One region of the Pantoea sp. CCBC3-3-1 genome, then DNA from elsewhere that is predicted to be linked to it. Evidence: riboswitches for the same ligand, from Rfam matches in the RefSeq annotation. Region 1 holds a riboswitch; each other region holds the start of a gene.

Region 1 (3,347 bases):
TCCGCGAGCTGAATACCGCGCCCGGCCAGCTGGAACAGGCCAACATCCTGATCGAGGATTTGTCGCAGGGAACCCATTTCATCAGACCGGCTTTCACAAATCAGGTAAACGGGCTCGCCCTGCCACTCACCAATTACCGACGCTTTTTTGCCTGTAAGTTCCAGGTTTTGCGCAGAACCGTACGGTAATTGACCTTTTGGCAACCATAGTTTATGGTCGTGGCTGACAACCCACCAGCCAGCGTCTACGCTTGAAATCTCAACTTCCATAAATTGCTCATCCTCAGCTTCACAAACTTACTGGATTGGGATTAGACATTGTTAAATATCACTCACGGAGTCACTCATGCTTAACCAGTTAGAAGTTCTGGCCTCGCGCGTAGGCGGATGTAGCGACCTGGTAGACTTTTGTCTGCACTCACGTAAGCAATTACTCATCGCTTATTATCAAATGGTTGGCATCAAGCCTAACAAGGATTCGCTGAGTACGCTCGACGAAAACGCGCTGGATACCTTTTGTCAAAGCCTGGTCGATTATCTTTCTACCGGCCACTTTACCGCTTATGAACGCTTTATCGAAGAGATGGAAGGTACGGAACAGCTGGCCAAAGCCGCGCTAATCTATCCCTCTTTGCAGGCCAATACTGAACTGATTATGCGTATTTATGATACTCATCTGGAAAACGCTATCGATCACAACAACTGCATGGAGTTTCAGCAGGCGCTGTCAGAAGTTGGCGAAGCGCTGGAAGCGCGTTTTACCCTGGAAGATAAATTCATCCAGCTGGCCTTAGAGAAAGGTACGGTAAAGCAAGACGCAGCTAATGATGAGGCCATTGTTCGTCCGGCGTAAGTCGTTATGAAAATGTAAAATCCTTGTAGTTTTAAAAAAGCCCCTTTATGCTGAATGGGCAATACAGGTGGTTCGCCCTGTGCCAGCCACTGTCGTTCTGTTTGCTTACGGGCAGCAGAATTCTTCTTGTCGGAGTGCCCTTAGGGGCTGAGACCGTTCATTCGGGATCCGCGGAACCTGATCAGGTTAGTACCTGCGAAGGGAACAAGAGTAAATATTCAGTGTGGGTGTAACGCCACTTGTTCACACCCTGCGCTTACTCCTCCGAACTCCGGACAAGCAACATTCCCTTTATTCAGGAACTTGCTATGTCTACCCCCAGTAAAAAACCCAATCGTCGTGAACAACGTGCCGAAGCGCAGCAGTTTATTGATTCCCTGCAAGGTTCTGCCTTTCCCAATTCAAAACGCATCTGGCTGACCGGATCACGCCCGGATATCTGTGTACCGATGCGCGAAATACAGCTCAGTCCGACCGTCGTTGGCGGCAGCAAAGATAATCCGCTGCTGGAAGAAAATGAGCCGGTTCCGGTTTATGATACAGCCGGCCCTTATGGCGATCCCGAGGCAAAAATTGATGTGCATGCCGGTCTGAATAAGCTGCGTGACGGCTGGATAAGCGAGCGTGGTGATACGCAATATATCAAACAACTCAGCTCGGTTTATACGCAGCAGCGTCTGGCGGATGAAGGCTTAGATCATCTGCGCTTCGATAATTTGCCGCGTCCTCGTCGTGCGCTGGCTGGCCGATGCGTGACTCAACTGCACTACGCCCGGCGGGGTGTTATTACACCCGAGATGGAATTTATCGCAATCAGAGAGAATATGGGCCGCGAGCGGATCCGTGGTGAAGTGCTGCTCCAGCAGCATCCGGGTAATAGCTTTGGTGCCAGTCTGCCTGAAAACATAACGCCGGAGTTTGTTCGTCAGGAAGTGGCCGCCGGACGCGCCATCATCCCGGCGAATATTAACCATCCCGAATCTGAGCCGATGATTATCGGCCGTAACTTTCTGGTTAAAATAAACGCTAACATCGGTAATTCCGCTGTCAGTTCCTCCATCGAAGAAGAAGTAGAAAAACTGGTGTGGTCCGCACGCTGGGGCGCCGATACGATCATGGATCTTTCTACCGGCCGTAATATTCACGAAACGCGCGAGTGGATCCTGCGTAACAGCCCGATTCCTGTCGGCACCGTTCCTATCTATCAGGCGTTGGAGAAAGTGAACGGCGTGGCGGAAGATCTGAACTGGGAAGTGTTCCGCGATACGCTGCTGGAGCAGGCTGAACAGGGCGTTGATTACTTTACTATTCATGCGGGCGTGCTGTTGCGCTATGTGCCGATGACGGCAAAACGCCTGACCGGCATTGTGTCACGCGGTGGCTCGATCATGGCTAAATGGTGTTTGTCGCACCATAAAGAGAGCTTCCTGTATGAACACTTCCGCGAAATCTGTGAGCTTTGCGCTGCTTATGACGTTTCGCTGTCGCTGGGTGATGGCCTGCGTCCCGGATCTGTTCAGGATGCCAACGACGAGGCGCAGTTTGCCGAGCTGCGCACGCTGGGCGAGCTGACCAAAATTGCCTGGGAATATGACGTGCAGGTGATGATAGAAGGGCCGGGACATGTGCCGATGCAGATGATCAGACGCAATATGACTGAACAGCTGGAGCACTGTCATGAAGCGCCCTTCTATACGCTTGGCCCACTGACCACCGATATCGCCCCGGGTTATGACCATTTTACCTCCGGCATCGGTGCCGCGATGATCGGCTGGTTCGGTTGCGCCATGCTCTGCTACGTGACGCCGAAGGAACATCTGGGCCTGCCCAACAAAGAAGATGTGAAACAGGGGCTGATTACCTACAAGATCGCCGCGCATGCTGCCGATCTTGCCAAAGGCCACCCCGGCGCGCAGATCCGCGATAACGCCATGTCTAAAGCACGCTTCGAATTCCGCTGGGAAGATCAATTTAACCTTGCGCTCGATCCCCACACCGCACGCGCTTACCACGATGAGACGCTGCCGCAGGAATCCGGCAAGGTTGCCCATTTCTGTTCGATGTGCGGGCCCAAATTCTGCTCGATGAAGATCACTCAGGAAGTCCGTGAATATGCGGCTAAGCAGGAAGCGGAAGCAAAACCTATCGAGATTGGCATGGCGGAAATGTCACAGGCGTTCCGTAGCCGTGGCAGCGAGCTTTATCATCCTGCCGATGCGCTGACGCCGGAGGAGAAAGTATGAACCGGGGCCCCTTTCCCCTGACGGAAGCTCGCCTCGGTCTTTACCCGGTAGTGGACAGCGTGGAATGGATAGCGCGTCTGCTGGAAGCTGGGGTGCGCACCCTCCAGTTACGGATAAAAGATCGGCCTGAAGAGGCAGTAGAACAGGATATTGCTACTGCAATTGCGTTGGGAAAACGCTACCGGGCACGGCTGTTTATCAACGATTACTGGCGCCTGGCTATTCGTTATCAGGCTTATGGCGTCCATTTGG
Region 2 (3,347 bases), 570 kb from region 1:
ATAAAGGTCAGGATCACGCACAGCATGCCCGCACCCAGTGCAATCCGCAGCGAGGTAAACGTTGCCTGCCAGAGTGCAGGCTGTTGCAGCACCCTGGCCATTCCGCCGTTCAGGCCCTCGGAGATAACGGCCACCAGGGGAGGCAGTAGTAACAGCAGCGCCAGCGTTAGCAGCAGGCCGTCAGTGAGTTTTGCGGTCAGACTCTCCTCCGGGTTGCGCCAGCCACTGATATTGGCCGTTCCGGCAGGCAGCGCCTTACTGAGTCGCTGGCTAACCATCACCAGCGCCAGACAACAAACCATCTGGATCAGCGCCAGCAGCGCTGCCCGGCCGGGATCATAATCAAAATTTAACGCCTGAAAAATAGCCAGTTCAATGGTGGTCGCTTTTGGCCCACCGCCCAACGACAGCACGGTTGCGAAGCTGGCAAAGCACAGCATAAAGATCAGCGCGCCCGCAGGCAGGATCTGGCGGCGCAGCCACGGCCATTCCACAATCCGAAAATGGTTCCAGCCAGCCACCCCCAACTGGGCAGCCAGCTGGCGCTGTTCGCCAGGAATTTGCTCAAGGGCCTGAAGCAGCAGTCGTGCGGCCAGCGGCAGATTAAAAAATACGTGCGCCAGTAAAATACCTTGCAGGCCGTAAGGCGTGAAGCTGTAGTTCAGCCCAAGCAGCGAACAAAGCTGCGCCAGCCAGCCGGTGCGGCCATATACGCTGAGGATGCCGAACACCGCTACCAGCACCGGCAGCACCAGCGTCATCGCGCAAAGGCGTAGCAGCATTTTTCGCCCCGGAAAGCGGCGGCGATATAAAGCCCGCGCCAGAGGAATAGCGGGCAGGACTGAAAGCGAGGCAGAGAGAAAAGCCTGCCAAAAAGAGAAGCGCAGCACGTGCCAGAGATAGTCATCCTGCCAGATGCTGTGCCAGTCGACGGCAGGCGCGCTGCGCCACAGGGCCGTTATTGCCAGCAGTGCAACAGCCACCAGCAGCGTGGCCGCCAGTGCACCCGGCACCAGCGGACCGGCGGTTAGCGGCTGACGGCGCGTTGCCATGCATTGATCCACTGGCTACGTTGGCTGGCGACTTCCTGTGGCGAATACTGAAGCGACACGGTCGGGATGGTCAGCGTCTCAAAGCCTGCGGGCAGCTTGCTCTGCACGACGGGGTACATCCAGTTCCCTTGCGGTATCGCGCTCTGGAAAGGCTTATCCAGCATAAATTGCATAAATTTCTGTGCCAGCTGCGGCTGCTTGCTGCCTTTCAGCTGCCCGGCGACTTCCACCTGCAAATAATGACCTTCGCTGAAGTTTGCCGCAGCGTACTGGGTTTTCTTCTCTTCAATCAGATGGTAAGCCGGAGAGGTGGTGTAGCTCAGCACCATATCGCCTTCCCCTTTCAGGAACAGGCCGTAAGCCTCGCTCCAGCCTTTGGTCACGGTGACGGTTTTCTTCGCCAGTTTTTGCCACGCGTCCGGCGCATTATCGCCAAAGACTTTTTGCATCCACAGCAGCAGGCCAAGCCCCGGCGTGCTGGTGCGTGGATCCTCATAAATCACCTTCAGTGGGCGATCGCTTTCCACCAGTTCCTTCAGGCTTTTGGGCGGATTTTGCAGCCGGGTTTTGTCATAGACAAAGGCGAACCAGCCATAGTCGTAAGGCACAAAGGTGCTGTTGCTCCAGCCACCCGGCACGGTGATTTTGTGAGTATCGACATGACTCGCGGCAAACAGCCCGGTTTTTTCGGCCGCATCCAGCAAGTTATTATCCAGCCCCAGCACCACGTCAGCCTTACTGTTTTTGCCTTCCATCCGCAGACGATTAAGCAGCGAGACGCCATCTTCCAGCGCAACATACTTCAGCTCGCAGCCGCAGCTGGCTTCAAAAGCTTTTTTAATTGCCGGGCCGGGGCCCCAGTCGGCAGAGAAAGAGTCGTAGGTATAAACCGTCAGCGTGGGTTTGGCGGCAAAGGCCGGGAGCGAACAGAGAACCATCAGAGGAAGAACTTTTTTTAACACTTTGCGTTCCTTGTAGAGGGAAGTGACGCATGATCTGAGCAGGCGAGTCATCTCAAATCCCTGGGCCGGTATTAGCCGGGTCAGGTTCGATGGGTTTTTCTCAGCGTAAACGGACTAACAACCCGTTATGCACCCTGTTGAGGTCGGCATAATCATAATGATTTCCGGCGGCTTGCGAAAGCATCACGATTCCGGCGGCGCGAACCAGGCGGATTTGAAGTCGAACCAGCCGAGCGTGTTCATCCGCACATTGCGCATGCTGCGTTCGCCTTTCAGCAACAGCCAGTGGTGAAACAGAGGATGGAGGCTGCCGCTGGTAATCAGCTTCCTGCTCCAGTCGGCCAGCGGTAGCTGCTGTTCACGCCAGCGCTGGGCGTCGCTTTCCCAGTCTACGGTCAGACAGTGGCGCATCAGCGGCATTTCATACAGCAGGGCAAACAGCGAAAATTCCAGCGGCAGCGTAAAGTTGGCGCTGCCCAGCCAGATATCGCTTTCTGCCTCGCCACGATACCAGGTTTCGTAATCGACCTGTCTGGCGATCAGTTCAACGCCTTTCTCAGCCAGCAGCGGCCGTAAGGCATTGGCGATGCCCTGATGTTCAATATGATCGCTATAGAAAGTCAGCGTTAGCGAAGTCAGGCCTTCCGGTTTTTCTACAGGCGTGATGTCATTGCGATGATGCCAACGCGGCAGCAGGCCCCACGCGGGAAACCAGTAGCGCTGATAGCCAACGCCGGACTGGTTCAGCAAGGCAATGGGATTAGCAATGGCGCTGACCCAGCGTCTGATATGCTCATTGCGTCCTGCCTCTGAACGCTGATCGAACAGCAAAAAATAGCAGCCTTCCTCCAGGCGGCTCTCTTCCGACTTTTCGGCCTCGCTGCCGCCTTCCAGCTTCACGCCTGAGTAGACCAGCTCCTCACTGATTTCTGGCAATACCCAGATATTGACCTCATCAATGAGCGCTCTGAAGCCAAAGTAATCATCAAAGGCCTGAATACGCAGCTGGCTTTGCTGATTATGCACCACCGCATAAGGCCCGGTACCAATTGGCTGGCGAGCGAAGTCGGGCAGGGAAGGCCACTCTTTCGGCAGGATCACGGTGCTGACGCTGCCCAGTAGCCAGGGAAGCCAGCTGTCAGGTTGATGCAGATGGATATCCAGCGTCCATGGGGTAGACGACGAAATATGCTGGAAATTGGCATACAGCGGCTGGGCTTTGAGCCTTTCCAGCGAGGCGATAACGTCCACCATCTCCATCTCACGACCGTGATGAAAATGGATCGCCGGACGTAAGAAAAAACGCCAGTGGCAGGGCGAAACCTGCTGCCAG
Region 3 (3,347 bases), 2.0 Mb from region 1:
AAAAGTTAAGCCGTTGCCGTTAATATCCAGCGTCCCGCCGCGATAGCCAAACTGAATATTTTTGGTGTTAATCTGATCTTTATCCGCCAGCACCACCACCGGACGACCGCTAACCAGCGTCAGGGTAGAAAAGGCCTGCTTTAAGCCGTTTGCATCGGCCTGCTGATCGAGGATAACGGTCCCGGCACCCACGTTTAATCCACCGCTGTTTGCGCCTGTCGCATTAATATGCAGCGTGCCGTCACCGATTTTATGCAGCACATCGCCAGCAAGGCCATTTACCTGCCAGAGTACGGTCTTGTCTGCATCAACTTCGATACCACCGCCGACCCAGCTGTTATTCTGGCCCTCTGCCGATTTAACCTGATAATTATTGGAAAACTGAAGTTTGGCAGCGCCATGATTAACCGCCTGGTTTAAAACCAGAGTGCCGCCTTCGCCGTTAAAACGGAGATCTTTCGTGGCATCTAATTCTTCGTTAGTGGCATCGGTGGGCAGCGTTTTATCAGTGCCATGCCACAGCCAGCTTTTAGCCCCTTGGGTAATGGCATTTGGATCCCAGTTAATAATGCCCTCGGCGCTGCTATCAGTAATATCGGGATCGACATTGGCCGCCATCACTTGCTCAACAAAAGCATCCTGCACAAATAAAATATATGAACGCAGATTATAAGGCCCGTCGTTACCACCGCTGGTTAATACGCCTGCCAGTTTCCAGACTTTATCGACATTATCATAAACCAGCATTGGGCTGCCGCTGTCGCCGCCCCGGCTGGCACTGTCCAACGGCTGCACGTTGGGATCATCCGGGCTGTAGTTGTACCACCGCAGGCGCCAGTTTTCGAAAGTGGGATTGGTCATGGTACCGCCGGTTTTCCAGCTGTAAGCGCCCGCCAGTTGCACCAGCTCTTGTGTTTCGGCATCAACCTGAAATTGCGTACCCGCGCCCACCCGGGCGTACCAGGTATAGCGATCTGGATTTTCGCGTAATTCCGTGCCAACCACGGAAGGGATGGCGGCAGCTTCAGTGACAACCTTATTTAAACGAGGCAGATGAAAATCGCGCACGTCATATTCATTGCGATTAATCAATTTATAGATCGTTTTGTATTTGGCGTTATTGCCAAAATCAACGGTTTTATAACCGGTATTATGCTGTACGCTGGCAAGGTAAGAGGCAGAGAAAAGCGTAGCGTAGCCGCCGGAGACAACAGCACCAAAATCAGGCATCGGATAATCAAGTATGCCTGCAGAAGTGCCGTCGGTTTTAAAAACTTCAATATTTTCTCTGCCAACCGCATATTTCCCAAGGTTTTCAGCAAAGTCGCGGTATTCCTGAACGGCGACATCTTCCCGCATCACGCCAGCAAGAACGGACGTGGCGGCAAAGAAATTGCAGCAAAAAATAGCAAGAAACTTAAGCTTCATTTAATTCCCTTTGTAATCGGCATGTTGCAAATATCTTTGGTGCGTACAGCAATAAGAATTATCTTATTACTGATTAAGTTTGCCATGTGATTTTTTTAAAGCCACCTTTTGTGCCGATTTAATAAGTATTAAACTGGCGCGTTAGTTTAGTTTTATGATTAATGCTTCCAGTTAATGTTAGGCAGGTTGCAAATATATTTATATTGACAGGTCGACTATTTTATTTGTGAGATTCATGTGTTCTTCTTGTAATAGCTTCAGCTGTTTCTTAGGCGAAACGGCAGGATGAGGTAAAACTTGCGTTAATCCAGCCGCTTCCTTATGCTGCAAAGCTTGCACTATGACTCGGGGTGCCGTTTCTTTCCAAAGAAAGGGCTGAGAAAAACCCGTTGAACCTGAACTGGATAATGCCAGCGGAGGGAAGTCAGATGCCCAACCGCATCGCCTTCTTGTACGCCGGTTGGGAGTCTTATTTTGATCCAACCTTCTCGCTTTACGGCAGCGATGGCTGCGCCTTCTTTAAATCTTTTTCACCAGGCTTCACCGCTGATCCACTGCCTGACCAACGATGTGGTGCAATCCTTTACCGCCAACGTTTTGCTGGCGCTTGGCGCTTCTCCTGCCATGGTTATCGAACCCTCTGAAGCCCGGGAGTTCAGCGCTATTGCGGATGCCGTACTGATCAACGTCGGAACGTTAACAGCGGCGCGCAGTGAGGCGATGCTTACCGCCGTTAAAAGCGCCGTAAAAGCCGGGCGTCCCTGGACGCTGGATCCGGTGGCAGTGGGCGCCTTAACTTTCCGTAGTGACTTCTGCCAGCAGCTGCTGGAATACCGTCCGGCCGCCGTTCGTGGCAATGCTTCGGAAATTATGGCGCTGGCTCGTCAGACGGTTTCCGGGCGAGGTGTGGATAGCCTCCACGACTCCTCTGCCGCGCTGGAGGCGGCCACGCTGCTGGCTAAATCAACCGGGGCGGTGATTGCGGTGACGGGCGAGATCGATTTCATTACCGATGGGCTCCGCATTCTGGCCGTGCCAGGCGGCTCGGCATTAATGACGCGGGTGGTAGGAACGGGCTGCGCGCTCTCAGCGGTGGTTGCCGGTTTTACCGCGCTGCCAGGTGACAGGCTGGTTCATACCGCCAGCGCTTGCCGTTTGATGAGCCTGGCCGGAGAAAAGGCTGCTGCCACAGCGGGCGGGCCAGGCACCTTCGTGCCGTTGTTTCTTGATGAATTGTCTCGTTTACATCCGGAGGCGATGGCATGAAACGAATCAACGCGCTGACAATTGCCGGCACCGATCCCAGCGGTGGGGCAGGCATTCAGGCCGATCTCAAAACTTTTTCAGCGCTGGGTGCTTACGGCACCAGCGTGATTACCGCACTGGTAGCGCAAAATACGTGCGGCGTGCAATCCGTCTTTCCTGTCGATGCGGATTTCGTTGCAGCGCAGCTTTCCTCTGTGCTGAGTGATGTACGAATCGACAGCGTTAAAATCGGCATGCTGCATGACTCCGATATTGTTGAGGTGGTCGCGCAGGGGTTGCAATGGGCTGAGATTCCCTGGCTGGTACTGGATACCGTTATGCTGGCCAAAAGCGGCGATCCGCTGTTGTCGGAGCGCGCAGTAAAGACGCTGCGGGAGCGTCTTTTACCTCAGGCTTCGCTGATTACGCCCAATCTGCCCGAAGCGGCTGCATTGCTGGGCTGTGCAATTGCCCGTGATGAAGACGAGATGCGGCAGCAGGGCAGGGCACTGCTGGAAATGGGCTGTCAGGCGGTATTAATGAAAGGCGGCCACCTGAGCGATGAAGAAAGCCCTGACTGGCTGTTCACGCCTCAACTGGAGCAGCGTTTCACCGCTCTGCGCGTGCCGACAAAAAATACGCATGGTACCGGCTGTACGCTCTCTTCTGCCCTG

Evidence for each region. A riboswitch is a leader RNA that binds a small molecule or an ion and turns the genes downstream of it on or off. The one in region 1 is predicted to bind thiamine pyrophosphate.
Region 2: linked by a shared signal. The riboswitch ahead of thiB (thiamine ABC transporter substrate binding subunit) and the one ahead of thiC (phosphomethylpyrimidine synthase ThiC) in region 1 are both predicted to bind thiamine pyrophosphate.
Region 3: linked by a shared signal. The riboswitch ahead of thiM (hydroxyethylthiazole kinase) and the one ahead of thiC (phosphomethylpyrimidine synthase ThiC) in region 1 are both predicted to bind thiamine pyrophosphate.

What each region holds. Positions count from the first base shown of each region.
Region 1 is NZ_CP034363.1:240,248-243,594, reverse strand. Features, by position in the region: gene nudC (NAD(+) diphosphatase) at 1-269, opposite strand, end outside; gene rsd (sigma D regulator) at 346-852, shown strand; TPP riboswitch at 973-1,073, shown strand; gene thiC (phosphomethylpyrimidine synthase ThiC) at 1,161-3,095, shown strand; gene thiE (thiamine phosphate synthase) at 3,092-3,347, shown strand, end outside.
Region 2 is NZ_CP034363.1:807,383-810,729, forward strand. Features, by position in the region: gene thiP (thiamine/thiamine pyrophosphate ABC transporter permease ThiP) at 1-1,052, opposite strand, end outside; gene thiB (thiamine ABC transporter substrate binding subunit) at 1,028-2,014, opposite strand; TPP riboswitch at 2,054-2,161, opposite strand; gene sgrR (HTH-type transcriptional regulator SgrR) at 2,198-3,347, opposite strand, start outside.
Region 3 is NZ_CP034363.1:3,232,713-3,236,059, reverse strand. Features, by position in the region: gene EHV07_RS25090 (S6 family peptidase) at 1-1,428, opposite strand, end outside; TPP riboswitch at 1,765-1,867, shown strand; gene thiM (hydroxyethylthiazole kinase) at 1,903-2,694, shown strand; gene thiD (bifunctional hydroxymethylpyrimidine kinase/phosphomethylpyrimidine kinase) at 2,691-3,347, shown strand, end outside.